3 regions of the Bifidobacterium catenulatum DSM 16992 genome follow, and region 2 is predicted to be linked to each of the others. Evidence: riboswitches for the same ligand, from Rfam matches in the RefSeq annotation. Region 2 holds a riboswitch; each other region holds the start of a gene.
The links. A riboswitch is a leader RNA that binds a small molecule or an ion and turns the genes downstream of it on or off. The one in region 2 is predicted to bind thiamine pyrophosphate.
Positions count from the first base shown of each region.

Region 1: another riboswitch for thiamine pyrophosphate. It lies ahead of thiC (phosphomethylpyrimidine synthase ThiC); the one in region 2 lies ahead of BBCT_RS05305 (solute carrier family 23 protein).
Region 3: another riboswitch for thiamine pyrophosphate. It lies ahead of BBCT_RS06280 (hydroxyethylthiazole kinase); the one in region 2 lies ahead of BBCT_RS05305 (solute carrier family 23 protein).

Region 1 is NZ_AP012325.1:1,033,099-1,043,246, forward strand. It holds gene thiC (phosphomethylpyrimidine synthase ThiC) at 441-3,083, opposite strand; TPP riboswitch at 3,284-3,387, opposite strand; gene BBCT_RS09150 (hypothetical protein) at 3,558-3,707, shown strand; gene BBCT_RS04430 (arsenate reductase/protein-tyrosine-phosphatase family protein) at 3,760-4,134, opposite strand; gene BBCT_RS04435 (5-methyltetrahydropteroyltriglutamate--homocysteine S-methyltransferase) at 4,280-5,401, opposite strand; gene BBCT_RS04440 (sugar O-acetyltransferase) at 5,596-6,225, shown strand; gene BBCT_RS04445 (autorepressor SdpR family transcription factor) at 6,519-6,821, shown strand; gene BBCT_RS04450 (SdpI family protein) at 6,833-7,615, shown strand; gene BBCT_RS09615 (hypothetical protein) at 7,783-7,911, shown strand; gene BBCT_RS04455 (HAD family hydrolase) at 7,908-8,543, opposite strand; gene BBCT_RS04460 (bifunctional ADP-dependent NAD(P)H-hydrate dehydratase/NAD(P)H-hydrate epimerase) at 8,636-10,148, opposite strand, start outside.
Region 2 is NZ_AP012325.1:1,218,800-1,228,947, reverse strand. It holds gene BBCT_RS05330 (AEC family transporter) at 1-82, shown strand, start outside; gene BBCT_RS05325 (LOG family protein) at 110-652, opposite strand; gene BBCT_RS05320 (SDR family oxidoreductase) at 713-1,507, opposite strand; gene BBCT_RS05315 (acyl-CoA reductase) at 1,562-3,064, opposite strand; gene BBCT_RS05310 (LuxE/PaaK family acyltransferase) at 3,061-4,203, opposite strand; gene BBCT_RS05305 (solute carrier family 23 protein) at 4,250-5,539, opposite strand; TPP riboswitch at 5,727-5,834, opposite strand; gene BBCT_RS05300 (ABC transporter ATP-binding protein) at 5,978-6,724, opposite strand; gene BBCT_RS05295 (ABC transporter permease) at 6,758-7,954, opposite strand; gene BBCT_RS05290 (TrmH family RNA methyltransferase) at 8,429-9,301, shown strand; gene pheS (phenylalanine--tRNA ligase subunit alpha) at 9,367-10,148, shown strand, end outside.
Region 3 is NZ_AP012325.1:1,462,638-1,472,785, reverse strand. It holds gene thiD (bifunctional hydroxymethylpyrimidine kinase/phosphomethylpyrimidine kinase) at 1-654, opposite strand, end outside; partial or broken gene BBCT_RS06285 (thiamine phosphate synthase) at 732-1,475, opposite strand; gene BBCT_RS06280 (hydroxyethylthiazole kinase) at 1,605-2,474, opposite strand; TPP riboswitch at 2,465-2,574, opposite strand; gene BBCT_RS06275 (glycine--tRNA ligase) at 2,867-4,342, shown strand; gene dusB (tRNA dihydrouridine synthase DusB) at 4,372-5,601, shown strand; gene ftsZ (cell division protein FtsZ) at 5,778-7,019, shown strand; gene BBCT_RS06260 (cell division protein SepF) at 7,050-7,529, shown strand; gene BBCT_RS06255 (YggT family protein) at 7,623-7,904, shown strand; gene BBCT_RS06250 (DivIVA domain-containing protein) at 8,013-9,737, shown strand; gene BBCT_RS06245 (signal peptidase II) at 9,759-10,148, shown strand, end outside.

The DNA of each region.
Region 1 (10,148 bases), 190 kb from region 2:
CAGGTTAGAGCCATGTGCTGACTGTGGGGGAGCACTTATACCCTCTTGTCTGGATAGTGGACTACCGATCACACAGATCGAGGATACGGAAAACCAATTGCAGCAAAGCGAAATAGACGCGGTGCAGCAAGCGGTGACCGCGCAGACGCAGCTTTCCATCGCTCAAGCGTAGATTGACTCCGCATCATCCTAGTTGGTTTCCGTGCAAGTGTAGATTGACGAGGCCCGCACACAGTTGGAGACCACCAAAACCGTGCTCGACAAAACCAGCCAGATATTCGCTCAATGGAGACAGACCGGCTTGACGGGTCAGTCTTACACTCAAAAGAGTGTCTCTATCGGAGTGCTCCGTATCGCCATACAAGCAACAAAAAGGGATTGCCCGGCCTTCTACCACACCAGACAATCCCGTTCGTCACAAAAACCTACTACAGTTCGGTCTACTGGTACAGATGGCCGCCCTGCTCGCGGAAGCGCTCGCTCATGGCTTGCATGCCGGCAGCGATGGTTTGCGCGTCGGCGACGAGCTTCTCCTGTGCTTCGGCATTACCGAATTTTTTGCGGATGTTTTGGCTGATGGCCATGGAGCAGAACTTTGGACCGCACATCGAACAGAAATGCGCCATTTTCGCAGGCTCGGCCGGCAAAGTATCATCATGGAACGCGATGGCGGTGTCCGGATCGTAGCTCAGGTTGAACTGGTCGAGCCAACGGAATTCGAAACGTGCCTTGCTCATGGCATTGTCGCGGTCGATGGCATGCGGATGATGCTTGGCGATATCAGCTGCATGGCAGGCGATCTTGTATGCGATCACACCTTGCTTCACATCGTCCTTATTCGGCAACCCAAGATGTTCCTTCGGTGTCACATAACACAGCATGGCAGTACCATAGCGGGCGATTTCCACACCGCCGATCGCCGACGTGATGTGGTCGTAGCCGGGAGCGGTGTCAGTGGTGAGCGGTCCAAGCGTGTAGAATGGCGCGTCCTTGCAGATCGCCTTTTCCATTTCGATGTTCATGCGCACGGTGTCGAACGGAATATGGCCAGGCCCTTCGATCATCACCTGCACGTCGTGTTCCCATGCACGCTGGGTAAGCTCGCCCAAAGTCATCAGTTCGGCAAACTGTGCCGCATCGTTCGCATCGGCAAGCGATCCCGGACGAAGTCCATCACCCAGTGAGAACGCCACATCGTACTTGGCGAAGATCTCACACAATTCATCGAAATGCGTATACAGGAAGCTTTCCTGATGATGCTGCAAACACCATTCAGCCATGATCGAACCGCCACGCGAAACAATGCCTGTCATACGGTTCGCCGTCAACGGCACGAAACGCAGCAGCACACCGGCATGAATCGTCATATAGTCCACGCCCTGTTCGCACTGTTCGATCACCGTGTCACGGAACAGTTCCCAGCTGAGCTTGGACGCATCATCCTCCACCTTTTCGAGCGCCTGATACATTGGCACGGTACCAATCGGCACGGGGGAGTTGCGCAAAATCCATTCACGAGTGGTGTGAATGTCGTTGCCGGTAGACAGATCCATTACAGTGTCGGCACCCCACTTGGTGGCCCACGTGAGCTTCTCCACCTCCTCGTCAATAGACGAAGTGACCGCCGAATTGCCCATATTGGCGTTGAGCTTGGTGAGGAACTTCGAGCCGATGATCATGGGCTCGGCTTCGGGATGGTTGATATTGCAAGGCATGACGGCACGTCCTGCGGCCAGTTCGCTGCGCACCAGTTCCACGCTACAATGCTCGCGTTCCGCCACATAGCGCATTTCCGGTGTGATGATGTTGTGGCGTGCGTACCACATTTGCGTCACCGGATGATCCTTGGCCTTCATCGGCTTATGCTGGCGGCCGCGCCATTCCTTGGAAGCCTTGCCACGTTTGATGGCGCGTTTGCCGTCATCTTCCAAATTGCGGCGACGTCCTTCATACTCCTCGACGTCTCCACGGTCAAGAATCCAGTCCAGACGTAGGGGAGCGAGACCCTCCTTCGGATCGCATTTCGGACCTTCGGTGTTGTAATCCTTGAATGGTGCGTTCGGTCCGACGCCAGGCGTGTCAGACAGTTTGATTTCGGTGTACGGCACTTGCAGATCGTAGGAACCGAATTCGTTTTCGAAATGCACCGGCGTGGTTTTACGAATATGGGCTTTGTCTCGCTGCTTGGAATCGCGTGCGGCAATGTCGACACGCTGTTGCTTGGCGAGCTTGGATGCGGCCTTGGCTTCCTTCGCATTGGTGAACTTCTTTTCGCCGGATGCGCCGTCGGCTGTGTTGTCAGGGTTGATTTCCGCTGTTTTCTGGGCTTTCATGCGTGGTGCGTACCCGTGCTTTGCGTCGCTACGTACGGCTTTCCAGCGCGCTACCATATTGCGGGTTGCGGCTTCCGGATCATCGGCTCCTGCAATCGCGGACACCACGAACCAGCCTGCCGCCTTTGAATGCGCTAGCATTTCCATATCATCTGCGGTCACGCCACCGCCTACCACTACCGGAAAACCACTGGCTGAACAAATAGTGTTGATCTGCTCTTCGTCAAGCGTGCGACCGGAACCGTCATTGCCGCCTACGGACGCTTCCGGCTTGGTGACGGAAACATGCAACGGCGCAGCACCGATATAGTCGATGCAGCCGTCGGGCAATTCGTTGATGAGTTTGACCAGGCTTTCCGTTTCCGCCGACAATCCCACGATGGCATCTTCGCCAAGCAGTGCACGGGCTTCGCGCGGTTCCATATCGGTCTGTCCGATGTGAACGCCGTCGACCTTGATGCCTTTGCTGCGGGCCTGCCAGACCACGTCCACACGGTCGTCGATTACGAATGCCACGGAATCCGACTTATTGTTGTCTTCGATGATTTGCGCGATATCACGCGCCATGTCGGTAAGATCCTTCGCATCAGCGTCTTTGGCGCGAAGTTGGATGAAGCTTGCGCCCCCGCGCAACGCATCATCGACAACGTCGGTGATCGGTCGGCCTTTGCAATCCTGCGGTCCTACCACAAGATAGGCGCTCAGGTCGAAGCTGTCTCGCATCGACGCATATGGATAATTGTTCATGATTCCCCCTTGATTATGCTGTTTTGGGTTGGGAAAATTTGAATTCGTCAGTAAATGGGTATGCTGACACGCCCGCATTCTTGGATACATGGGATGGAAACGAAATTACGATTAATGATTTCGCGATGCAGGCTGTTTAGCTGACGCGCCTGTTGCGTTGACTCTTACGGATGCCAATTGACGCTGGCAATGCGTGTGTGCTGTGGCACTCATTCTCCGCTCCCTACGATGGTGTTAACCAACAGGTTCAAAGGGTCAGGCATTCGCCTATCTCAGCTCCGTTAGGGGAGCCCCCCTGCTTTATGTGTTGGCTATGAACTTACGCCCTGCACTGGACGTAACTTTCATCGAAGCCCATAGATGAGTCAGGCCAGTCGTCACTTTCGCATGCATCGTCTTCATCAGTATTACGTCCTTGCCGCGCAACTCACAGCGAAACTCTCCTTGCAGGCCACTTCGATATGACGGATCGTGTTGATGAGTGTGAGTTGGGTTACTGGTCGGGCAAGCTTTTCTGAGGGGTATGCCGGAAGCGGCCGGGGAGGCATGGTCAGTGCCGAGGAAGTCGCCGACCATCCGTACGACTATGCCGACACTTTCATCCGCAATACGATGGTGTTCACCTAAAATGCTTTGGAAGGGTCTTGGTTGGCGTCGAACGGATGCTGGTCAAGACCCTTTAGAGCTTCATGATGTTCTCTTCGATGTGACGGATAACAGTAATGAAAGCCTCATCGTTTTGCCCGGTTGGATCTGACAGATTCCAATTATCGTCGAAAGCCTTGCCGATATAGGGACATCCCACGTCGCAGCCCATGGAAATCGCGATATCAGGTTTTGGAATATCCGAAATCAGTTTGGAGTATTGCGTTTTCTCCATGTCGATGCCGTAAAGCTCTCTCATGAGTCGTACGGCATCCTGATTGATCTGCGGCTTGGTTTCCACACCTGCGGAATAAAAATCAAAATCGGTTCCGCGTAAATGCTTTCCCAACGCTTCGGCAATCTGGCTGCGGCATGAATTATGCACGCAAATAAAAGCCACTTTTCTCATAGCTTCCCCTGTCTGCGATGTTATGATTTCGCGATTGCTGTTCCGTATTATACGTTTCGTCCAATGCTCCGCGTCCACATCATCGAATAACACAATGCCCGGTGCGACCATGGCATAAGCTGGTCGTACCGGGCATTGGCTTGGATTATTCGCCCCAGACTTCTTCGGCGATGGACCTTACGAGTGCGATCTTAGCCCACTGCTGCTCCTCAGTGAGCTTGTTGCCTTCCTCAGTGGAGGCAAAACCGCATTGTGTGGACAGGCACAGACGCTCCAACGGCACATACTGGGCCGCTTCGTAGATGCGAGCCTTGATCGTTTCCGGATCTTCAAGTTCCGACCTCTTGGAGGTGATGAGGCCAAGCACAACCTGCTTATCACCGGAAACCTCAGCCAGTGGCGCAAAGTCACCGGAACGGTCGTCGTCGAACTCCAGATAGTAGGCGTCCACGTTCTCTTCGCCAAACAGCTTGGCTGCGACCGGAGCGTAACCGCCGGATGACAGCCATGTGGAATGGAAATTACCGCGGCAGATATGGGTGTTGATCACCAGGTCGTCAGGCTGGTCAGCGATCACCGCGTTGATCACGTCGAGATTCTCCTGCTGCAGGCGAGCCGCATCTTCGTCGCTCCAGCCGAGACGCTCACGCACGCTCTTGTCGCACAGGCGAGTCCACGTGCAATCGTCGAACTGCACGTTACGGCAGCCGACGGCATACAGGTCGGCGATGACCTGACGATATGCGGCCACAATATCCGCGGTCAGCTCGTCGTCATCCTTGTAGAACTCGTCGTACGGGTAGGCGTTCTTGTTGCCGGTAAGCACGAAACGGGTCTGCGCTGGGGAAGGCATGGTCTGACGAGCTACGGTATTGTCATCTTCAAACTGCTTGACGAACTTGAAATGCTCCACGAACGGATGATCGTGTCCGTCGAGCTTGCCGGTCACCGTGGCAGTGTCGGCGGGAGTGACCTCGTCATGGAAGGCAACGCGATGGGCGGCGGCGACATGGTCCACGCCATTGAAGCCCCACATGAAATCGAAATGCCACCAGCCGCGACGGAATTCACCATCGGTGATGACATGCAGGCCGGCGGCCTTCTGCTTGGCAACCAGATCAGCGATCAGCCTGTCTTCGACAGCCTTCAACCCGGCGGCATCAATAATACCTGCAGCATAATCTGCGCGAGCCTGCTTGAGTTTGTCCGGACGCAGATAAGAACCGACCACATCGGCGCGGAACGGCGCATTCTTGGAATATGTCATGATCCTCCTTCGACTATTGACTTGTGATTAACAATCAAAATGACAAAACCAACAATATGCTACCCCACCACCCACGAACGCGAAGCGCTTCTGCTCATGTTTTCGAAGGCGTGGCTTGTTGCCTCTGTAACTCCCTATATATGGCAGATTCATATATAATCACAACGGACATGAACGACTGCAAGGAGGCTGCCATGACTGTGCCGCAACGAGTGCTTGACACTATGAATTCCGGACTGATCTACACCTGCGATGACGAAGAGATGATCAAAGCGCAGCAGGAACAGATGGAACTGCTGTACGACTTCAACGCAACCCGCCCCAGCCAAATGACGCAACGCAACGAAATCGCACGCCAACTGCTTGGCGAATTCGGCGAGGACGCTTATATCGAACCGCCGTTGCATGCCAATTGGGGATGCAACACGTATTTCAGTGCGCACGCTTACGCCAATTTCAACCTCACGTTGGTTGATGATGGTGAAGTGCATATCGGCGAACATACCATGATCGGCCTGAACTGCACTATCGTTACCACCGGCCATCCGATTCGTCCTGACCTGCGCGAGAAGGTCACACAGTATTCGATGCCGGTCGTCATCGGCCGTAATGTGTGGTTGGGCGCCAACGTTACCGTGCTTCCCGGCGTCACCATTGGCGACAATTCGGTGATTGGCGCATGCTCGCTGGTTATCAAGGACATTCCCGCCAATGTGGTCGCATTCGGACAGCCATGCAAGGTGTATCGAGAAATCGGCGAACATGATGACGTCTACTATTGGCGTGACCGCATGATCAACCCGCCCTACGACCAGAAGCAGTAAACCATATCACTATCGACCAACCGTTAAAACAGGTCGAATCATCGTGAACTGGTCGTTATGACAGATCCACGATTCCATAATTTGCGACTGTCAAGTGAGATGCCGGGCGCACCATTGCTCCACCATACGGGTAAGGCGCGCCTTTTTCTGTGAAAACTCAGTCCTAGCTGCTCCAATCAATCATGCTTCCCACCATAATGCGCGAAACGTAACGCATACATGTCCGCGGTAGATATTTAGATAATTATCTAAATAAGAAAATGTTTAAACATTGCGAAGTGAAGGAGGAATGCATGGCGGGAGAGGGATTCAAGGCGCTCTCCGATCCCACGCGACGGCGCATTTTGGAATTACTGCGCGAACGTGACATGACGGCTGGTGAACTCGCGGAACAATTCAACATGAGCAAACCATCGATCAGCCACCATCTGACCACGTTGAAAACTGCGGGACTGGTAACCGACGAACGGCACGGGCAGAACATCATCTACAGTCTCAACACCACGGTGATGCAGGATCTGATCGGATGGTTCATGGGATTCATGGACAGCGATGGAAACGTCAATCAAGCGAATGATCAAACAGGCAATAAATAAAGGAGGGTCTTATGCGCGGGAATAACTTGAACGATTTCAAAAAGGCTTTCGATAACAACATCAACAATACCAAAGACAAGAACAAGACTGATTCGGGGGAGAAGATCGCTCCGATCGGACGCAATCTGTGCATTGTGCTTGTTGCACTGTGTGTAGTCAACATCATCGCACATCTTGCCTGCTATAGTCGGCTTCCCGAAAACGTGCCAATTCATTGGAGCGCCGATGGTTCGGTCAATGGTTATGGACCGCGTGCCGTAACGTTGATTCTTGATATATTACCGTTGCTGTGCTTGGGACTTTTCCTCGTCATCCCGAAGATGGATCCCAAGGGAGAAAACTACATGAAGGCCAGCGGACTGTATCGTGGATTCGTCATCGCGTTCACGCTCATTATGTGCGGTGCCACATGGTTCACCGAAGCCACCGCATTCGGTGTGATCCCGGCTACTGGTGGTCCTGTTGGACTTATCATCAGCGTGGTGCTGGGAGCGCTGTTCGTCGGCTTAGGCAATTACCTTCCGCGCATGCGCCAGAATTACACTTTCGGCATCAGAACGCCTTGGGCTTTGGCTGATGAGAACAATTGGAAGCGTACGCAGCGTGTAGGTGGCATCTCTTTCATGGTATTGGGAGTGTTATTGGTCGTAGCGGGCGTTGTCAGCTCTGTCGTGCCTGTGGGCGACATGCTCATGGCTGCAATTATTGTGGCGATAGCGATTTGTGCGGCGCTCGTTCCCTATGCGTACAGCTATCTACTATTCCGCCGCAGTCGAGGTTCGCGGAAAAACTGAAGTAACGTCATAGCGATCTAGATACCGTCGTCTTGCCGCAGAACGCAAATACAACATTGACAAACGCCGTTGGTGGGCTGGGGAAAGTTTGATGACTGAACTCAGGAGACCCAATTGAAATCAGTGAAGGAGCTGCTGCGGCTCTGGCTGGCAAAACACGCGAAAACGTGCTTTCCGACATCAATCTCACTATTCCTGCAGGCACTGTTGTCGGCGTGATCGGCGGCACCGGCTCGTCGACCTGCATGATGAAAATTTACTATCCCTCCGCCATGAAGGCACGAGCGAAGATTTAAAAATCCATGCCCAAAGATTTCAGATCGCGGCGAGCCTGATCGGCGTTAGTAAAGCAGAACGCATGCATGCCCACGGCCTGTGCGCCAGTGACGTTCTTCGCGGTGTCGTCGAAGAACACGCTGGATTCCGGCCTGAGATTGAAACGGCTCAGTGCCAGTTCGTAGATGTCGGCATTTGGCTTGTGCATCTTCTCCACACCAGACACCACCGTGCCCTGCAACAACTCCTCCAGCTGAGGGAACCGTTCGAAAGCAAAATGGAACGTCTCGTGCGACCAATTCGTCAACCCCCACACGCCGTAGCCTGCAGCCTTCAAATCACGAAGCAGCTGTTCCATATCCGGAATCATGCGGGGGAGCGCATCGCCATAGCGTTCGATGTAATCGCGGAAAATTTCAGCGATCTCCTCACCCTGCTCGCGTACCACGTCGGGATAAATGTCTTCGAAATCTTCGCCATGGTCCATACGATCCTCATAATCGTAGAAACCGCACGGATCATTATCTGCGCAAATACGGTCCACAACTACTTGGGGGTACCTGCCTTCAAGGCATGCGCGCGTCTGCCAGTCGATGAGCACGCCGCAAAAATCAAAGACCACATCGGTGACGTTGGCACTGGGGGAGGTCATGAAAATCCTTCCTGCAAAATACGGATTGGCAACGTCAGTGTAACGCAAAGTAACCGACGCTGGGGCTGGTATTCAGTAAATTTGTTGCACAATTAAAGTAATTGTAAAAATGCGGGCTGAATACTGTCGATAATATCGCTGGCGATGATTGGATGGCCGATTTCTCCGAAATGCTGCTTTTTGGAATGACCGTAGATTTGCGGACGATGCCATCCGCGCTGTTCGGATTGCGATGCGATCGCTCCCGCAAGACCATGCATGTAGGCGCCGGCAGCCACGACCTCGGGAACCAATGCCGGATCCTCAGTAAGCATGTCGTCCTGCTGTGCGAGCAGGGCTCCCAACATGCCGGCGAGCACGTCACCCGATCCTGCGGTAGACATCCATGCCGGTGCGCGACCGGAAAGAATCACACGCTCGTTACTCTCGCCATCAGTGCCCACCACCATGGTCACCGCGCCCTTCAGCAATACGGTCGCACCGGTCAGCTCACGGAGTTTGCGGGCGCAGGCAAGCGGCTGCGCCCGCACCTCGTCGACACCGACTTCGTTTTCGCCCAGCCGAGTCAGCATGCGGGCCAGCTCTCCGGTGTGCGGGGTGACGACCACTTGAGCCGGCACCTTATCTGGTAGCAAATCCAAGGCTCCGGCGTCCACCACGATTGGTGGCATATCCAGTGCGCCTGCATGCCTGGCATCGACATCGTCGTCAAGGTCGGTTTCTTGCGGCAGCGCATAGTGCTTCAGCAGCGCGGCTATGGTTTTGCGCTGGAAGTCGGAGTCGGACGCTTCGTCATCGCCTGCGGGAACGCCGGAGCCAACCACCCACGATTGGACGCGTCCCTTGCCGATCACCGCCTCAGGCAACGAGGAAAGCACCATATCCTGCGTGCGTTGTGGTCCAAGATAACGCACCATGCCTGTGTTGGTTCGTGCGGCGGCAGTGGAAGACAACACGGCTGCACCTGGGTAACGTGCGGAACCTGTCACTAAGCCGACCACTCCACGTGAATATTTGCCGTCCGAAAGCTGCGGCAGACGGATCGAATCCGTTACGAAATCGCCATCCGTCATTTCGGTCGCGGGAACGCAATCATCGATATCGAAGCCGAAATCGACCAAAGTGAGGTGTCCGCATGCATACGAGGCGGGCGGCACCATCGCGCACGGCTTCATCGCGCCGAACGTCACCGTCACGTCTGCCGGAATATACGGTCCCGGCAGCGAGCCGTCATTCACGCCAACGCCGGACGGTGTGTCGATCGCCACGACAAGCGGCAGATCGGAGGAGGGTTCATTGTTCGGTAAGGCGGGCCTGTCGGGTAGTTTGCTATCGAATCCCAAGGAGGATGCGATAGCGCCTGCGATGCCACGCAACGCGCCGCTTACGCCAATGCCGGTCATTGCGTCGATGATCACATGGGAGCCTTGGGCGTACTCTATTGCGGCCTGCAGCCGTTCGCCGGCCTCTCCTGCGGAGAAGCCCATGGTGCATCCGGGGATTTCGGCGGCGGGGTCGAGTGCGAGAATGCGGCCTCCGGCGTGCACGAACGCGCTGAAAGCCTCCTCGTGCAGGGAGCGGCCCACGGCGATCGCAGTGACGTGC
Region 2 (10,148 bases):
TGCGGGCTTCTCACTGACCGTCACGGCCATCATCGGACTGACGTTCATGACGATTCTGCATGCAGTCCTGCCGGTGACCTGAAGTTTCCGGATGACGGCCACGCAATCCCTATGCATTATGCGTTGCGATGATACGTTCGATTTCGGCCAGATCAGATGCAAAATAGATACCATGCTGACGTTCCGTGGTGGAGAAGCCCGCATCGACCGTGCGCTGTAGGAACGCTTTCATATCATCATAGAATCCGTTGAGATTATAGAAGATGCAAGGTTGGTCCAGCTGATCAAGACAGATTTTCGACACCACCTCGCTGATTTCCTCCAACGTTCCCGTGCCGCCGGGGAAAGCGATGAACACGTCTCCAAGCTCGATCATACGGGTCCGTCGTTCCACAATATTCGGCACGACAACCAGTTGGGTCAGGTTATGGTGAGCAACGCCTTTGTCCACAAACATCTGTGCCTCGATACCGGTCACGTCGCCGCCGCGGGCGAGTACGGTATCGGCGATCACGGCCATCAATCCTTCGTCGGATCCGCCATACACCAGTCTGTTGCCATTGTCCGCAATCCATATGCCAAGTTCCTCAACGGCTTTCTTATATATGGGATCGTTCCCCTCATGCGCGCCGAGATACACGGTGATGTTCATACCCATCCTTCTTCGCCGGCGAACATGCCGGCATCACAAACCGTCAATCAAAACCACACTTTAACGCATCACCAACCCCCCGTCGACATGCAGGGTCTGACCAGTGATGAATGAGGCGTCATCGCTGGCCAGCATAGCCACGGCCCCGGCGATATCATCGGCGGTGGCGAGTCTGCCCAACGGTGTAGACGCGATGATGCGCTCGCGTACATCCTCAGTGGTGGCGCGGCTCGATTCGGTGCCAATGGTGAGCCCGGCCGCGATGGCATTCACGGTTACGCCCCATGCTCCAGCCTCCTGTGCCAATGATCTGGTGAAACCCACCAACGCACCTTTTGCCGCGGTGTAGTCATGATACGGCACGATCGGGGAGTCGACGAGATTGCTGGAGATGTTGATGACGCGTCCTCCGGCCTGACGCCGCATCTGCGGCAGCGCAGCTTTGCAGGTGTTGTATGCGCCCTTGAGGCATCCTTCGAGCTGTGTCGTGTAATCGGACCATCCGATGGTGTCGAATGTCTTGCGGTTGCGTGGGTCGAACGAATAGCGGGCGAATGCGTTATTGACGAGAATATCCAATCCACCGAATGTGGCGACGACAGTGGATATCATGTCGCGCACCTGCCCGTAGTCGGTGACATCGGCTTTGCAGGTGATCACGCGACCGGCCGCCCCGCAATCATTCATAATGCGTTGCGCGCACCGCTCCGCACGCTCGTCATCGCTGACGTAGTTGATGGCCACGCATGCGCCGGCGAGAGTCAGTCGCAACGCGATCGCCGCGCCGATGCCGCGACTCGAACCGGTCACCAACGCGACGCGTCCCTTCAATGGCAAGGAATCGGACTGCTGCATGGAAGTTCCTTTCGGTTTTGGACATATGGGTTTCGTGTGATTGCTTGAATGCGATTATTCGACATCCATATCGAAACCATCGCAGTACATATCGGTGTTGCGCTCGATATCGACCACATGCACCAAATCGAGCAGATTGAAACCGCCGTCATGGTGCCAGCCGGATTTCGCGCGGTTCATCTCCCCGAGCGGGCATATGCGGTCGATACCTGCCGACCCGACGCGTTGCGCCACGTCGAACAGACGATTCGGCCCAAGCGCTACGCCGCAAGTCTGCAGCCACTGAGCATAGGGACGCAACGAAGGCAGCGCGTCTTCGACATGGTCGACCGCCACGATATTGACGGTACGGTTCAACGGCGTGGACAGCGAATCGGCCATACCGACGGACGGATAATACAACACCGTCCAATCAGTGCCTGAACGCGACTGTATGACGAACGGATTGTCGGACGCGCCGTCCGCGGCCCCAGCCATTGATTCGGCCCCCAGCAGCAACGCTTTCATCTGCGCGGTGGAACGTAGCCGCTGAATCGCCATCGATTCCTCTTCGGATGGTGTGGAACAGGGATATTTACGTTGCTGGGACGATAACTCACATGCGAGCAATTCAGCGACCTGCGCGGGAGGAACGGCCCCGCCGCGCTCCACGAACATGGTCTGTGGAGCCAGACAGCTTTGCTGATCGTATGTGGCCACATCAACCGCCATGCGATGCACGGTATCGGTATACAGGTCGGTCCGCAGGGACTCACGGCCGATTAGCGAGAAACCGATTTTCGCGCCATAACTCAGGAACGGCTTCCCGGCACGCACCCGTGGACGGATTGCCTCAGTGGTATGCGATGAGCCATACGCGATCACCGCGTCAGCCTCGCCAATCGCGGCGTCCTCCAAATCCGTGGTGCCGCCATGCCACGGCATAATCGCCAAGGCATCCGCCATATCAGGATCGACGCTTCCCAAAGAACGGGCGAACAACACCGGCATCAGCGGCTCATCAAACGACGATTTGCCGAGAACCGCGCTTTTCACCAACAACGACATCGTCATGCTCCATACCGGAATACCCGGTACATTGCTGGAAAACACGTGGAACGACAATTCCGGTCCATACAGCCGCGTATATCCGCCCGAACGATTCGGACGATACTCATCAAGCATCTGCGGACAATCCAGTTCATCATCAACGAAACGCAGCAATTCCCGTCGCCGGAACATGCGCATATACCGTTTCAGCTCGAGACGTACCATGGAGGCATCGTAACCGGTAATCGCGGGAATAAGACGTTCTGCAAGCCGACGTTCCGGATATTGCGGATTCGTCCACAACTCGGCGGCCCGCGCGATGACATCGACGATTCTATCCGTGGAATACCGTGCTAGCGTCGCATCGCGATGCTGCCGTACGGAATCAGCCAGCGTATGCACCATACCGGCATCAAGCCGCGGGAAACGCAGCGTCACCGTATCGCCGCCGGGCAATGAAACATCATGCGTATCGAAATCGTCGAACGCGAATCCGCGCGGTGCGTAAAAAACGTCGACGACGCTCATGCGTTGGCCGCCATTACCTCATCAACGGTAATCGAACAGCCACGCGCCTCGGCGCCTTTCGCTCGGCCGTTGAGTGTGTAACCATAAGAAGATCTCACTCCCAGATCTTCCGTTAAAATCGCCAGGCAGGAATTCCAATTCGCCAAATCGTAATGCGCGATCACACCCTGCTCCTCGTCTGGCACCGGCGCAAGCGTGGCCGGATCAAGGAACACGGAACGTACCCACGACGGCGTCTCCTTCGAATAGTTCAATGAACCATCTGTGTAATAGGACAGGATGTTCTGATCGTAAATCTGCGAACTCAACTCCGTCATACCATACATATTCACGCAATGCGAACGGTCCACGCCAAGCGCACGAGCAAATGCCGCGTACAGATCATCAACCGTCATATCGGTGCGAGTGCTCTTGAACCCGCCCGTATCGAACACGCGCGAATCAGAGGCAAGACGATAGGTTTTATGCTGCTTGTCCAAATAATCCAACAAATACAGATAAGCCGAGGAAGCGCCCATCAGCATCACCGGCGCATTGTCGGACACTGCTACGTCAAGAAAACGCTCAACACCAGCGAAATCAAGACCATCCTTATGAAAGAAGAAGCTGCTGCCTTCCTCGCCACACTGTTCCACAGCACGGGTCAAATACCTTGACAGCGACGAATGCTCGTTCATATCCCACGCGGGGGAGAGAACGGCGATACGGATGCGTTCGCGGTCCGGCATGATGAAATGCCGAAACGGCACGATCATCGATTCGTCCCACACTTCCAGATCGGGGTGAAAATTACGGCCACGCTGACCGGGATGCGTGGTGCCGCTGGTGGTGAATACCGCTTCACAATCCCGTTCGGGCACGGAAGTGAGCGTCAGCATTTTGAAGCCGTCGACGGGCATGGGCGGAATCTGCATCCAGTCGGTGAGTGTCTGCGGGGTGACGCGTTTGGACATGCAGTAGGCCCGGTATGGCAGATTATGCTCGAATTGGAAGGCGAAGATGCGTTTCGCGAGCGTGTCGAACGCTTCGTCCGGTGCGCGGGAGCAACCGTATTGTGTGATGAAATCGAGCACTTTTTGCTTGATGATCGTCTTCTGTCCGTTGAGTTCCAGGGATTCCTGCGATGCTTGCATGTCCATTACCATATCCTCTCCGTCATATGTCGGATTGCCTCAATGATGTTGATTATTCTGCTTGTTTTGTATGTTCCGTGGGTTTGTCCGTATGCCGTGCGATTGCGTTTGGCAGATCGATGATAAGGGCCTTGAGTATCACTACGCTGAATGCGCCGACCAGAATCGAGTTTGAGAAGAACACGTGCATGCCGCCTTCAAGTCCGCTTAATGCGTTTGGCAATGCGATGCCAAGCAGGAGGGATAGGCCTATCACCACTTGGGTCTGATCGTTGTTCTCCGCCTTTCGTAACGTGTTGAGTCCGGTGCTGATGAGGCTGGCCGCCGCCGGCAGGAAGATGCCGCCGATTACCGGGGAGGGGATGAGCGACAGTACGGCGCCGGCTTTCGGTATGAAACCAAGCGTCACGAATACCACACCTGCGATAATCACCGGTACACGGGTGCGGGTCTTGCCTTCGTCTGTGACCTTGAGCAAGGCCACGTTCTGCGGATATGCGGTGGTGGTGAAACCGCCGATCAGTGAGGAGACCGCCGATCCGGCCGCTTCTCCGGCGAGGCCGTAACGCACCTGGCGGTCTTCAAGCTTTGTTCCTTGGATTTCTGTGGCGGCTTGGTACACGCCAAGCGCTTCCATGATGGCCACCATATAGGCTATGAAAAACGGTACGAAAATGGCGGCGTTGAAGTCGAAACCGCCGTATGGCATGAACTTCGGCAGACCGATCCATGGCTTGGACGCCACTTCGGAGAAGTCCGCCATGCCGAACGCCAAAGACAGTATGGTGCCTGCGGCCAGCGCGATCAGATATGACAGCGCCTTGAGCATGCCTTTGCCGAATTGGGAAAGCGCCACCACCAGCATGCAGGTGATGATGGAGACGGTCAGCGTCTTCGGATCGGCGAATCCCGGGTCTCCTGGCGCGCCGCCAAGGAATTCGCTTAGTGTGAAGCCGGAGAGTGACACGCCGACGAGGAGAATGATTACCCCCGACACGATTGGAGCGAATAGAAACCGCAGTTTTTCGATCACGCGGGTCAGGCACAATACCAGGAATATTAGCGAACTGACGAATATGGATGTGCCGGCGGCGGCCAATGATCCTGCAGCACCGGCGGAGATCATCAGCGCGTCGAATGCGGCGGACGGTCCTTGCACGATGGGAAGACGCACCAGTTTTGTGGCTTGGATGAGCGTGACCAGACCGGACACTATGAAGATGGCATTCACCATGTTTGATGACAACGCCAGAGGAAGGCCAATGGCTCCGGCCACGAACACGGGGTCGAGCCACACGTTTGACACGAGTACATGCTGCAGGCCGAGCAGTGTGTTTTTCATGGTGGCTTTTTTGACGGTCCGCTCTGTCGTGGTTTCCTTCGCGTTTCGCGGTGGTTCTGCGTTTTGCGATGGTGCCGCTTGCGTTGTTTCTGACGATGACGCTGTCCCGGCCATGGTTCCCTCTCTCCTTCGTCGGTTGCTTGCGCGCGCCGAAAATACAAAGGGCCTTGTCCCTTTAATGGGAGCCACACGTTTTCCCAGTACTCCCTACGCAAGCGTTATCTTGATCAGGTCGAAAGGTCCGGGCGATGACCACCGCCCATCTCAGCCGTATTCGGCACCCCTGTACTTCGGACGGAGACAATCATAACGTCACCGTCCAACCAAAAGCCCTGTGGCATGCGAGCGCTTTGAAAAACGCATGTCATAGGGCTTTTGCGGTAGTCGGTCCAGCTGGTTGCGCAATACGCGCGGGGTCGCTTGGCCGTGCGAGGTCTGTTAACGGCGTCGCTTGATTGGGGCCAGTTCGAATATCTCGTCGGAGGCCTTGGCCACTTCCGGACTATGCGTCACGATGATGACGCAATGCTGTTCGTCATGTGCCAAGGCTTGAAAGATGCCCATGATGTCGTCCTGCGTGGCGAGGTCGAGATTGCCGGTCGGTTCGTCCGCCACGATGATGGCTGGGTCGTGGCTGAGCGCGCGGGCGATCGCCACACGCTGCTGCTCACCTCCGGAAAGATGCAGAATGCGTTCGTTCGCATATTCCTGCGGCAGATGCACTTGTACAAGCAGATCGTTGACGATCTCTTTCTTCGAACGGTCGAAGGTCTTGCCGGAAGCGTCCATCGACAGGATGATGTTTTCCGCGACGGTCAGATTCGGCAACAGATTGAAACCTTGGAAAATAACGCCGATATCATGACTACGGTACCGGTATCGATCCTGCTTCGACAAATCGTTGCCGTTGTACAACACCTTTCCCTCTGTGGGATTGGCAAGCCCGGAAATCAGCGATAACATAGTGGTTTTGCCAGCGCCGGAAGGTCCGGTGATGGCGTGCACACTGCCCGACTGAAAATCATGACTGATATTTTTCAGCACGCGCTTGCCGCCCTTGGTATACGAGTAGCTCACATCGTCCAATCTCAGCACAGGCATATCGGATTGTTGCGAAGCTGTATTGGTGGTTTTGTCGGTTGATACGGTAGTTTGATCAAGACGTGTCTCGTCTGTTTTGGCCATGTCAAATCCTTTCAACGAATGATGATTGATGGTTCAGGAACGGTCGGCAAGAATCTGCAAAGGCTCGTATCGCAATACGAATACGACTGCGACTAATGCAGCGATGAGCGTCAGCCCAAGACCTACCAGCAGCAGTTGGCCCACCACGGTGAGGTTGACGGTTGCGTTGACAGAGGAAGCGTAATTCACCGCGCGGTCCATCATGCCTTCAGGACCGTTGCCGCCCTTGCCCGGCATGGCCGAATTCTGGTTGGATGCACTATCGGAATTCTGCGAATCCGTGGAATTCGAGGAGTCGTTGGCATTTCCGGAATCCTGCGCACCAGTGCCGGAACCATCAGCCGACCCCTGCATGTCGCGACCGAACTGTTCGCGTTGGTTGGTCTGTTGCGACTGCTGTTGTTCGATTTGGCTTGCCAGCAACTGGTTGGACACCGGCACTGAAGCCACCGCACCGGCGCAGGCGCCCAATGCGAGGCCGATCATGGTGACGATCAGCAATTCCAAGGTGAACTGCGCCGCAACCTTGACTTTGTTCACACCAATCGCGGCAAGCACGCCGATCTCATACTTACGTTCGCGTACGTTCAGCAATGTGATGACCACCAGCACCACGCCACCGACAGCCAGCACCACGATGAGCAGTGTCAACGCGAACTTCGACAGGTTGTTGAGCGGCACCAGGCTGGATTCGTAATTCTCCACATCGGCGGAGGAGACGGCATAGTCGTCGTCGAGCCCGGCGTTGATTGCATCCTCGCAGAATGCTTCGTAATCCGATTTGCTGGAGAACACGTACGTGTAATTCAGCCGTGCGGCGGAATCGGTGTCCGCGTCGGCATCAAGTCCTAACGATCTCAGTGTGGAGACCGACGTATATATGGCATTGGCCGGATCGGAGGCATTGGAGGCCATCGGCCCGCCCATCTGCTGGGTGGAATCGGTGGAATTCTTGTAAATACCGACGATGGTGAGCTGGTAAGTGGTGTCCGTGTCATTCGGATCGGCCACGCTGATGGTGTCTCCTACGGAGAGGGCATTGAAATCGGCGAGTGACTTGGAAATAATTGCGTCACCGTCACTGGATTTATCGTAGCCGAACACTTTGCCGTCAACCATGGTGAAGCTACCGTTCGATGTATTGGAAACCGCTTCGTCCGAAGAGAAGCCGACGAGCGAGAAATCGCCGCTGACCATGGACGCACCGCCGAAATCCTTGCCGCCGCCCATACCGCCGACATTGGGCCTGCCTTCACTAGACTGGTCTGAAGCGTCGGATTCGCTGGAATTGGACTGGTTTCGTGATTCACTGATGAGTTTTCGCGGTCAAGACTGATTTGTGCGGTCACAGTAGTGTTTTCCAAGCCAGTGTTTCGCGCGGTTGTGGCCGCTTGCCTAATGGACAGGCCGATGGTGGCGGCAGTGGCGATGATGGTCACGATGATGATGACCAGTATGTTGCGTCCTTTGTTTCTCGTGACGCTTTTCCATGCGTTTTTCACAACGAACATGATGTTTCCTTGATGAAAGAAGGGGTGAGGGGCCGCTGTCGCGATCGGCGTTGAGACCGATGATAAAAAATCGCTCTTAGCGAATTCCTCAGGGATTGCTCGACTGAAGCTGGAATGAATCTGAAAGTCTTCTGAATTAAAAACTCGACATGGGCGGGGCGTTCATTGCGGCAATGGTGTTAGGCTAACGCGTATGCCTATAAAATCCGAAGTCATTGCGAACCCCAAGTCGGAGCGCGTCCGCCGCGTGTCCGAACTCGCCGATCGAAAAGGGCGGAAACGGTCTGGCCGTTTCATGGTGGAAGGCCCCCAGTCGGTGCGTGAGCTGCTGACATACCATCCAGGACTTGTCGAGGACCTCTACGTTGAGGTCGAGTCGGCACAGCCCGATGCCTCATTTGCGACACCTGTTGTCGCGCAGATGGCGGGCAAGGCCATGCAATCCGGCGTGTATGTGCACAAGGTCACTCATGCGGTGATGCACCGTATGAGCGCCGACGCGCAAGGCGTGCTTGCCGTCGCGGATATGCAGGCTTTCCTTGATTCGTCCGCCGTTCTGGACGATTTCGACGGGCATGCGATGGTCGCCGCGTTTTGGCAGGTTCGCGATCCCGGTAACGCCGGAACCGTGATTCGTTCCGCCGATGCGGCCGGCTGCTCCGCCGTGGTATTGGTCGACGACTGCGTGGACATGTTCAATCCGAAAGTGGTCCGCTCCACCGCGGGATCACTGTTCCACCTTCCGATTCTGACCATGGGAACGGACGACTTCTTCGCATGGTGCGATACTCACGAGCTGGCAGTGTATGCGGCCGATGTATATGGCACGGATTCCCGACAACCGGAATCTCTGACGGATGTAATTGCCATGCCGGAAACGCTTGCCGGGGCCAAAGCGGTGTTGTTCGGCAATGAGGCGCGTGGATTGACCAAGGAAGTTTTGGAACGAACCGATAGGATCGTGTCCATACCGCTTTATGGCAAAGCGGAATCCTTGAACCTTGGCACTAGTTCGTCGGTAATGCTGCTGAGCTTGGCTATGTCGAGTCATGTTGAAAGAATGTAGAGTCGGAAAACGTTGAAATTGCGCGTTTTTCGCGTAAAACAAACGGGAAATGAGAAAGGTATCTCGTGGCAGAAGGTGCGGTATTCGACGCCCAAGCGGTAACCAATGCGGTTGCCGAGGGCATCGCGAAAATCGAAAACGCCTCCAGCATGGAGGAATTGAAAGCCATCAAGACGCAGTACGCCGGAGCGGAATCCGCGATGACGCAGGCCAGCAAGGCCATCGGCATGCTGCCGAAGGACCAGAAGAAAGACGCCGGCAAGATTATGGGCAAGCTGCGCGCCGACTTCGGTCGTGCGTATGGCACCAAGGAACAGCAGGTCAAGGCTGAGGAAGAGGCCCGTGCGCTTGCCGCCGAAACCGTGGACATGACCCTTCCGGTCAACCGCAAGCCGCTTGGCGCGCGCCATCCGTTGCCGAAGCTGATGGAGGATGTCGAAGACTTTTTCATCTCCATGGGCTGGCAGATTTCCGACGGTCCTGAAGTGGAAACCGAATGGTACGACTTCGACGCGCTGAACTTCGGCCCCGACCATCCGGCACGTCAGATGCAGGATACCTTCTACGTTAAGGGCAATCAGGCCAAGGACGCCGCAGGCTTCGTCGGGTCCAACATGGTGCTGCGCACCCAGACCTCCTCCGATCAGGTGCGTGGTCTGCTCACTCGTGGTGTGCCGCTGTACATCGCCTGCCCGGGTCGTGTGTTCCGCACTGATGAGCTCGACGCCACCCACACCCCGGTGTTCCACCAGGTGGAGGCTCTTGCGGTCGACAAGCATCTGACCATGGCCGACCTGAAGGGCGTGCTCGACAAGCTTGCCGTGGCCATGTTCGGTCCGGAAGCAAA
Region 3 (10,148 bases), 240 kb from region 2:
GCGGCGCGCGCGGAACCAAGTGACTTTGCCGCTCGGTTCGACGAGCACATCACTGGCGTCCTGCGTACCATGGCCGCCAGTGACGAGCACCGCACAGCCGAAATGGCCGGCAAGCAGATGGCCTGCCGTCACCATGTCGTTTTCGCTGGAGATGCTTTCGCCATTCTCATAGTCGATCGCATCGGCGCCCTGCTCAACAGCCAGCTCACACAATGCTTGGGTTTCCGGCATGTTTGGTGTGATTACGGTGGCGAGCGGGAACAGCTTGGAAGTCAATGCGGCGATCGCGTCATCTTCGATGAGCTTCGCACCGGACGTTGCCACCATCACTGGATCAAGCACAATATTTTCGGCATCATGAGCGGTCAAACGGTCGGCAATCACATTGATGAGCTCAACGCTCGACACCATGCCGATCTTCACCGCGACCGGCGGAATATCGTCGAACACGGCGTCGATCTGCGCGGCCAGCATTTCCACAGGCGTGTTCGTAACCATCGTCACGCCTGTGGTGTTCTGCGCGGTCAGCGCCGCAATGGCGGTCATGCCGAATACGCCATTGGCAAGCATGGTTTTCAAGTCCGCCTGGATACCGGCGCCGCCGGAGGAATCCGATCCCGCGATGCTCAATACCGGTGGCAATGTGCTGGTCATGAATGACTCCTTACTTGCTCTTGCTTACTTATGATCTGAAGTTTTGAAATACTCGTGATCCGTGATTCTTACTTGTGCGGCACGTGCCCGTGCTTTGCGTCGCCGCGCACGGCCTTCCACCGCGAAACCATATTGCGGGTCGCTTCTTCCGGATCGCTTGCGCCGGCGATTGCCGACACAACGAACCAACCGGCTGCCTTCGAATGCGCGAGCATCTCCATATCGTCGGCGCTCACACCACCGCCGACCACAACCGGAAAATCGCTCGCATCGCAGATCGCATTGATCTGTGCCTCGTCGAGCGTATGTCCGGAACCGTCGTTGCCGCCCACGGAAGCTTCCGGCTTGGTGATGGACACATGCAACGGACCTGCCCCGATGTAGTCGATGCAGCCGGCAGGTAGCTCGTTGATGAGCTTCACCAAGCTTTCCGTTTCGGCAGACAAGCCAACAATGGCATCTTCCCCAAGTAGCGCGCGGGCTTCCTGCGGTTCCAAATCAGTTTGCCCAATATGCACGCCGTCAACCTTGATGCCCTTGTGCCGTGCTTGCCAGACTACGTCCACACGGTCGTCGATCACGAACGCCACGGAATCGGATTTGCTGTTGTGTTCGATAACCTGTGCGATATCGCGTGCCATGCTGGTGATATCTTTCGCGTCGGTATCTTTGGCCCTCAGCTGGATGAACGTTGCGCCCCCGCGCAGCGCGTCCTCAACCACGCTGGTAATCGGTCGTCCCTTGCAATCCTGCGGGCCGACCACAAAGTAGGCGCTCATATCGAATGTATCGCGCATCGATGCATATGAATAATTGTCCATATAATCACCCTTCTCGGTAAGTGGTTCGGAAAGCCTACAATGTGAAACCGGCATTCGTCCGTTTTTCCGCATACGCAATTGCCGAACTCTGCATAACATGCCGCATGGTATGCAGAGTAGCGGCAAAGTCTAGTCGATGATGATTTCGGAGGCGGCGACTTCCTCGGCGGTGACGTTCCAAAGCGCATCAAGCAGCGCCACTTGGAAGGATCCCGGGCCTGAAGATTTGGCTTCGGCGATTTCGGAAGCTCTGTTGTACAGCAGCGAAGCGGAAATCGTAGCCACCAACGGTTCCGCTACGGCTAAATATGTTGCGGTCACGCCGCCAAGTGAGCAGCCAGCGCCGGTGATCTTCGTCATCATCGCGCTGCCGCCTGGCAGACGGAACACATGCTCGCCGTCGGTCACCAAATCAACCGCACCGGAAACAGCCACCGCACCAGCGCCGATGGGGGAGCGTTTCACAAGATGGCGGGCCAGCCTCTTGGCCGCATCAACGGCTGCATCGACCTCGTCCACAGCCTCCACGCCTGCCGGACGCGTGCCGGGAACGGTAGAATCGTTTTGAGCAAGGCCCCACATCGCATCGAGTGCGATGATCTCACTCGCATTGCCACGCACGATGGTTGGCGTATAGGTGCGGAACGATTCAAGAATGGCGGTACGGGTTTTGCCGATGCCCGCGGCGACCGGATCTAGCACCCACGTCTTGCCGTTCTTGTGCAGTTTGTAGGCGATTTCCGGCAGCGCATCTTTGAAGAACGGCAGCAGCGTGCCCACATTGATGTAGTTCGATCCGGCGATTTCCGCAGTGTCGATTACATCGTCCGGCAGAAAGCTCATGGCGGCAGTACCTCCGGCGGCAAGCTGCGCGTTGGCCACAAGATTCATCGTAACGAAATTGGTAAACGACTGCGCCAAAGGCGTGGTCTCTCGTACTCTGTTGACTGCCTGCACAATCTGTTTGCGCAGCGTTGCCGAAAATGAGTCATCGCTCATTGTCTGCTCCCTACGTTGGTCCTAACCAACAGGTTCAAAGGGTCAGGCATCCGCCTATCTCAGCTTCCACTTTCGTCGGAAAGCCCCCCTGCATGTACATAACGTACTCAACCTATACAAAGGCCCTGACACTGGAGCGGTCCAGTCGATTCCGGGATCAGGTGAATGCAGCACGTTCTCGTAAATATTAGGTGCGTACGTAAATCTCATAGGCAAATCTGAATAAGAAAACCGTGATGATTGACTGCAATATCTGGCCGCTGCTGCTTGACAACGACACTGTTGAAGGCGAGAACGCCACGAAACAGTAACGCGGGTGGCGTTCTGTCACCGCGTAAAGGTAGGCTTTGCGCTTGTAAAGACCCCAAACCGTTCAAACCAGAAGGTGCATTGTGGCTGTATCCAAACTCGATGAAGTCGTATCCCTCGCCAAGCGTCGTGGCTTTGTTTTTCCCGCCGGTGAAATCTACGGCGGAACCCGTTCCGCGTGGGATTACGGTCCGCTCGGCGTCGCGCTGAAAGACAATATCAAGCGTGAATGGTGGCGTTCCATGGTCGTCACCCGTGGCGATGTGGTGGGCGTTGACACGTCCATCATTCTTCCGCCGGCCGTGTGGGTGGCTTCCGGCCACGTGTCCGTGTTCAACGATCCACTGATCGAATGCCTCAACTGCCACAAGCGCCACCGTGCAGACAAGCTTGAGGAATCCTATGCCGAAAAGCATGGCGACAAGCTGCCGGAAAACGGTCTTAAAGATATTGTGTGCCCGGATTGTGGCACCCGTGGCAACTGGACCGAACCGCGCGACTTCAACATGATGCTGCGTACCCACCTCGGACCGGTCGAAGACGAAAACTCGCTGCACTACCTGCGCCCGGAAACCGCGCAGGGCATTTTCGTGGACTTCAAGAACGTGATGACCTCTTCTCGTTCCAAGCCGCCGTTCGGCATCGCCAACATGGGTAAGTCCTTCCGTAATGAAATCACCCCGGGCAACTTCATCTTCCGTACCCGCGAGTTCGAACAGATGGAAATGGAATTCTTCGTGGCTCCGGGCACGGATGAGGAATGGCACCAGTACTGGATCGATGCACGTACCCAGTGGTACATCGATCTTGGCGTGAAGCCGGAAAACCTGCGCCACTATGAGCATCCGAAGGAGAAGCTGGCTCACTATTCGAAGCGCACCGTCGACATTGAATACAAGTTCGGCTTCCAGGGATCCGATTGGGGCGAACTCGAAGGCGTAGCCAACCGTACCGACTTCGACCTTTCCGCGCATGCCAAGCACTCCGGCGAGGATCTGAGCTACTTCAATCAGGCCACCGGCGAAAAGTACGTGCCGTACGTCATCGAGCCGGCCGCAGGCCTGACCCGCTCTCTCATGGCCTTCCTCGTTGACGCCTACGACGTTGACGAGGCACCGAACACCAAGGGCGGCGTCGACAAGCGTACTGTGCTTCGCCTTGATCCTCGCCTGGCTCCGGTCAAGGCCGCCGTGCTGCCGTTGAGCAAGAAGCCGGAACTGCAGACCGTGGCACATGATCTGGCAGCCGACCTGCGTCAGCATGACTGGATGATCGACTACGACGAAGCCGGTGCGATCGGCCGTCGCTACCGCCGTGAAGACGAAATCGGCACCCCGCTGTGCATCACTGTCGATTTCGACACGCTTGACGATCAGGCCGTCACCATTCGTGAACGTGACACCATGCAGCAGGAGCGCGTCGCACTCGACAAAGTGGCCGATTATGTGGCTGCACGCATTGGCGAGAAGCATGTGCGCTATCCGCAGCTACCGGTTGAGATGGGCGGCGAGGCTTGGCCTGAGTCCGTTAAAATCGCCGAAGCCGGTGGCTTGTACTAAAGCTGGTTACTGGTTACCATAGCGTTCTTATGCCAGATAGCATTGTGACTGCTTGCGAGGAATCCGACGTGCTCGACCCGCGTACCGACGCGGTGAGGCCGTCGGTTCCTCCGATTATTAAGCCTGTTGATTTAGGGCCGGTGCATGTTGAAACGCCGGTGGTTCTTTCGCCTATGGCGGGAGTGACTAACTGGCCGTTCCGCGTGATTTGCGAAAGCTACGGGCCGGACGGTCTGTACGTGGCTGAAATGATTACCGCGCGCGCGTTGGTTGCCCGCAATCCCAAAGCATTGCGGTTATGTCATTTCGCTCCCAGCGAGAATATCCGCTCGCTGCAACTGTATGGCGTGAATCCAGCAATCGTGGAACAGGCTGCGAAAATCGTCATCGATGAAAACATGGCTGACCATGTCGACCTGAATTTCGGATGTCCCGTGCCCAAAGTGACCAGACGCGGCGGCGGTTCGGCGTTGCCATGGAAGATGGATCTGTTCCGCGAGATCATCCAACGCGTAGTCAAGGTTTGCGACGCGGCCAATGTGCCCGTTACGGCGAAGATTCGTGTCGGCATCGACCACGAGCATGAGACGTTCCTTGAAGCCGGGCATATCGCGCAGGAGGAAGGTTGCAAGGCTGTTACCTTGCACGCGCGTACTACCGCCGAATATTACGGTGGGCATTCCGACTGGAGCAGAATCGGCGAATTGGTCGAGGCGCTTGATATTCCAGTGTTCGGTAACGGTGACATTTGGGGTGCGAACGATGCGCTTGCCATGGTTGCCGAAACCGGTTGCGCTGGCGTTGCGATCGGCCGTGGTTGCCAAGGCAGGCCGTGGCTGTTTGCCGATATTAAGAACGCGTTCGCTGGCAGTGAGAAGCGTGTCGACCCTACGCTGGGAGACGTGTGCCGTGTAGTTGAACGTCATGCGGAATTGTTGACTGAATTCTATGATGGCGATGAGCAGATGGCCGTGCATGATCTGCGTAAGCATATCGCGTGGTATCTCAAGGGATTCCCCGTTGGGGGCTCCACCCGTCGCGCGTTCATGGAATGTGAAAATCTTGAGGATGTCAGAACCGAAATAGGCAAGCTGGATCCAGACACCCGTTTCCCCGAACGAGTGGTCGACAAGCCAAGGGGGCGCGTACGCTTCGCAAAGAAAGTGCATTTGCCTTACGGGTGGTTGGAATCACGGGAAACGACGCACGATGAACGTCAGGCGTTGTTCGGTGACGATCCTATGGATGCCAGTTATTGAACATGACATGCTGATGTGGTTAAATTGTGTGGGGGCGCCGAAAGAAGATACATCTCAGGCGAAATGAACACGTTAGCAGTAAAAAAGTGAAAAAACGTCGTTACACACGACGAAAAGCGCGCGTATTACGGCGCGTCTGCGATAAAGTTGTGCGTAAACGCGAGTGACAGGAGACTATGGTGAGCGAGATTGCCCAGACTGACAATTTCAATGACAAGACGAACATCAAGGTTGTCGGTGTTGGTGGAGCTGGCGGTAATGCCGTCAATCGCATGATTGCCGAGGGTCTTCAAAGTGTTGAATTTATTGCGATCAATACCGACGCGAAGGATCTGATGCGTTCCGACGCTGATGTCAAGATCTCCTTGAACGATGCCACTAGCCGTGGTCTTGGCGCCGGTGCTGACCCGGAGAAGGGCGCCAAGGCCGCGCAGGATCATCAGTCTGATATCGAGGAATCGCTCAAGGGCGCCGATATGGTGTTCGTGACCTGCGGTGAGGGTGGTGGCACCGGTACTGGCGCAAGCCCGATCGTGGCTCGTGCCGCACACCAGCAGGGTGCGTTGACCATTGCGGTGGTTACCCGTCCGTTCAGCTTTGAAGGCCCCCAGCGTGCGGCTTCCGCAGCACTTGGCATTGAGAATCTGCGCAAGGAAGTCGATGCGTTGATCGTGATTCCGAACGATCGACTGCTTGAGCTTTCTGATCGCACCATTGGTATCGTCGATGCGTTCAAGACCGCCGACACCGCGTTGCTGGCAGGCGTGCAGGGCATCACGGACCTGATTTCTTCCAATTCGTACATTCACGTCGACTTCAACGACGTCAACGCCATTCTGCGTGGAGCGGGCACCGCACTGTTCGGCATCGGTTCCGCTCGGGGCGAGGATCGCGCTACCCAGGCCGCCGAAATCGCCATCAGCTCTCCGCTGCTGGAAGAAAGCATCGAGGGTGCTCACGGCGCTTTGATCAACATCGCAGGTCCGTCCGATCTGAAGCTGCAGGAAGCGGCCGCCGCCACCCAGCTGGTGGGCAAGGCCATCCACCCGGAAGCGCAGATCATTTGGGGTCTTTCCCTCGACGACGCCTATGGCGACGAAGTGCGTGTCACCGTCATCGCCGCAGGCTTTGACGCCAACTCCAAGAAGGCGGCTCAGACCGAGGCCCAGAAGCAGGCCGAGTCTGCGGAAAACACGATTCCGCTGTCGGCGCTGTCCGCGGCTCCGAGAGCGGCGGCTCAGCCTCAGCCTCAGCCTCAGCTCATTCAGACTCCGGAAGCCCCGAAGGTGCAGCCGCTGTCCACTTATATTCCGTCCACTCCGGAACCCGTCGTTCCGTCATTCGATCAGACCACCGAGCATGAGGTGGTGTCTTCGAGCGACGCCGGCGATTTGGATATTCCGGATTTCCTGCGCTAAAAGCAACGCGCAGACGCGAAAGGATCGTTTATGGCAGGTTTTATGAAAAGCGCGATGTCCTATTTGGGCATGACCGACGTTGCTGAGGGTGACGAGGATTTCAGCGAGGAGGATGAGAGCAGTGCAACCTCGTTCGATTCCGACCATTCCGTGACCCCGATGGCTTCGACGCCTGCCGCGACGTCCGTTCCGCGCGAACAGACCAAAGCCAACCCGTTCCAAGGAGGAAGGGTGAGCCGGATCACCACGATTCACCCGAAGTCCTATGAGGACGCGCAGCTGGTCGGGCGTGCCATTCGTGACGGCGTTCCGGTGGTGCTGAACCTAACTGGCGTTGCCGAGGCCGTTGCGTATCGCATTGTGGACTTTTCCGCAGGCGTGGTTTTCGGCGTGCGTGGCTCCATCGAGCGTGTCACTCCGCGCGTGTTCCTGCTGAGCCCAGCCCAGGTGAACATCAAGGTCGAAGAGCCGCAAGCGAATAACTCGTCGCACGATCTGTTCGTCGACTGACGTAGACGAAAGCCATTGCGAAAGCAGACTGTGCAAAGTCTCCATCAGCCATGATGGAGACTTTGTTATGTTCTGTTGCTATGGTGGTACTCCATGATTCTGTCTTTGATTGGTAGCATCGTCCACTTTCTGGTTAATGCCTACATTCTGGTGCTGTTCATTCGCATGATTCTCGATTGGGTTGCCGTGCTGGCTCCGTTGTGGCGTCCACGGGGGTTGGCTGCATCGCTGATCGACGCCATTTACCAGCTGACGGAACCGCCGCTGCGCTGGCTACGCCAATATATCCGCCCTATTCCAATGGGTCCCATCTACTTCGATGTGGCATTCATTGTTCTTTATTTCATTCTCATTGTTATTGATTTCCTCATTTAATACATGTCAAATGCCGATTTTTCGCAAAAAATCGGTGGTTCCGTGCTAGAGTCAACAAATGAAAGCAACAACAGCAAGGCATCAAGCCCAAAGCGAGGTGTAAGATTTATGGCTCTGTTGACGCCGAAAGATATCAGAGAGCATACTTTCCAGACCGTAAGGTTCAAAGAGGGGTATGATGTCGACGAAGTCGACGATTTTCTCGATCAGGTAACCGAGACGGTGGAGGCTCTAGGCAAGCAGGCGGTCGCCAGCGGCCAAGCTACTCAGTCCCTCGGCCCGGATGTTGCGGGGCTCAACTCCAAGATTTCCGAGCTCAGCGCTCAGGTTCAGTCCCTGCAGCAGGAGAACGCGACATTGAAGTCCGCCTCCGAGCAGGCAGCCGGCGCTGGTGATCAGGCAGCTCAGGCCGCACAGGTCGCAGCAGCCAAACTCACCGAGGCTGAGGAAAGCAACCGTGCTCTGTCGGCCCAGAACGAACAGCTCAAAGGTCAGGTGGATCGCCTGTCCGCCCAGGTTGACCAGCTTACCGCTCAGGCGGCTGAAGCCGCAGGCCAGGCGGATTTGGGCGAGCAGCTTACCGCCATGCAGCATGAGCGCGACGCATTCCGCGCACAGACCGAAGACCTGTCCCGTCAGCTGGCTTCCGCCCAGCAGCAGGTTGTGGTGGCCCAGCAGCAGGCCGCTGAGATTCAGCAGCTCAATGCAAGGCTTGATGAAGCCCAGGAGCAAGTCGCCCAGGCCCAGCAGCAGGATGAGCGTGCCCAGCAGCAGGCCATGCAGATTCAGCAGCTTGCCCAGCAGCTGCAGGAATCGCAGCAGCGTGAAGCCCAGCTGCGCGAACAGGTCGCCAAGGTTGAGCCAAGCACCGAAACCGGCAGCCTGCAGAAGATCGCAGGAGCTGCAGCCAGCGCCAATACGGAGCCGGAGCGCGCCACTGCCATGTTGACCTTGGCCATGCAGCTGCACGACCAGTATGTCGACAAGGGCAAAGCCAAGGCCAAGGAAATCACCGACGAGTCCCAGCGCAAGTACGACGAGCTCATCGGCAATGCCAACGACTACTCCAACCGTACTCGTTCCGAGGCTGACAACTATTCCGAAAGCACCCGTTCCGATGCTGATCAGTATTCGGCCGACACTCGTGCCAAGGCTGATGGTTACCTGAACCAGAAGACTCAGGAGGGTGACGCGTACTTGACCAAGCGTGCCCAGGAGGGTGACGCGTACTTGACCAAGCGTGCTCAGGAAGGCGACGACTACCTGTCACAGCGCACTCAGGAGGGTAACGCCTACTTGGATCAGAAGACTCAGGAAGGCGATGCCTATCTTGCGCAGAAGACGCAGGAGGGCGATACCTACTTGGATCAGAAGACTCAGGATGGCGATGCCTATCTTGCGCAGAAGACGCAGGAGGGCGATACCTACTTGGATCAGAAGACTCAGGAAGGTGACGCCTATCTTGCGCAGAAGACGCAGGAGGGCGATACCTACTTGGATCAGAAGACTCAGGAAGGTGACGCCTACCTTGTGCAGAAGACGCAGGATGGTGATACGTACTTCTCCACGAAGCACAACGAAGCCGACGAATACGAGTCCGAAGTGCAGAAGCGTGCCTTCGACTACGATTCGAAGACCCGTACCGCGGCCGACGACTATGCCCAGCAGGTCCGCGACAATCTCGAAGCACAGACCAAGGTCATCGAAGGCAACATTCAGGGTCTCAAGCAGTTCGAAACCGAATACCGCGCGCGTCTTACCGAATTCCTCGGCCAGCTTGTGTCGCAGGTGTCTGACACGAACAACTATGATCAGGATTCCCAGAACGACTGAGATTAGGCTGTGTCTGACATCATGACAAATGATCAAAGACGGCTGCGCACTCGCGTGGCCGTCTTTGCGTGTATCGCCGTTGCGGCGCTGGTACTTGATCAGATCACCAAGGCATGGGCGCAGTCGGCGCTTGCCGATGGGCATACGGTACGTGTGATTCCGGGGATTCTTTCATTCACGTTGGTGCATAATCCGGGCGCGTCCTTAGGTATGGGCTCCAACATGACGTGGTTGATTTCTCTGCTTGCCATTGTGGCTTGCGTGGCACTTGTGGGGCTGGAGATCCGTACCATTTCCATGAAATGGACGGTGGTGTTCGCTCTTGCGTTTGCCGGAGCGTTAGGCAATCTCATCGACCGTGTGGCATATGCCGAAGGTTTCCTCAACGGCAAAGTCGTCGACTTCCTCAAC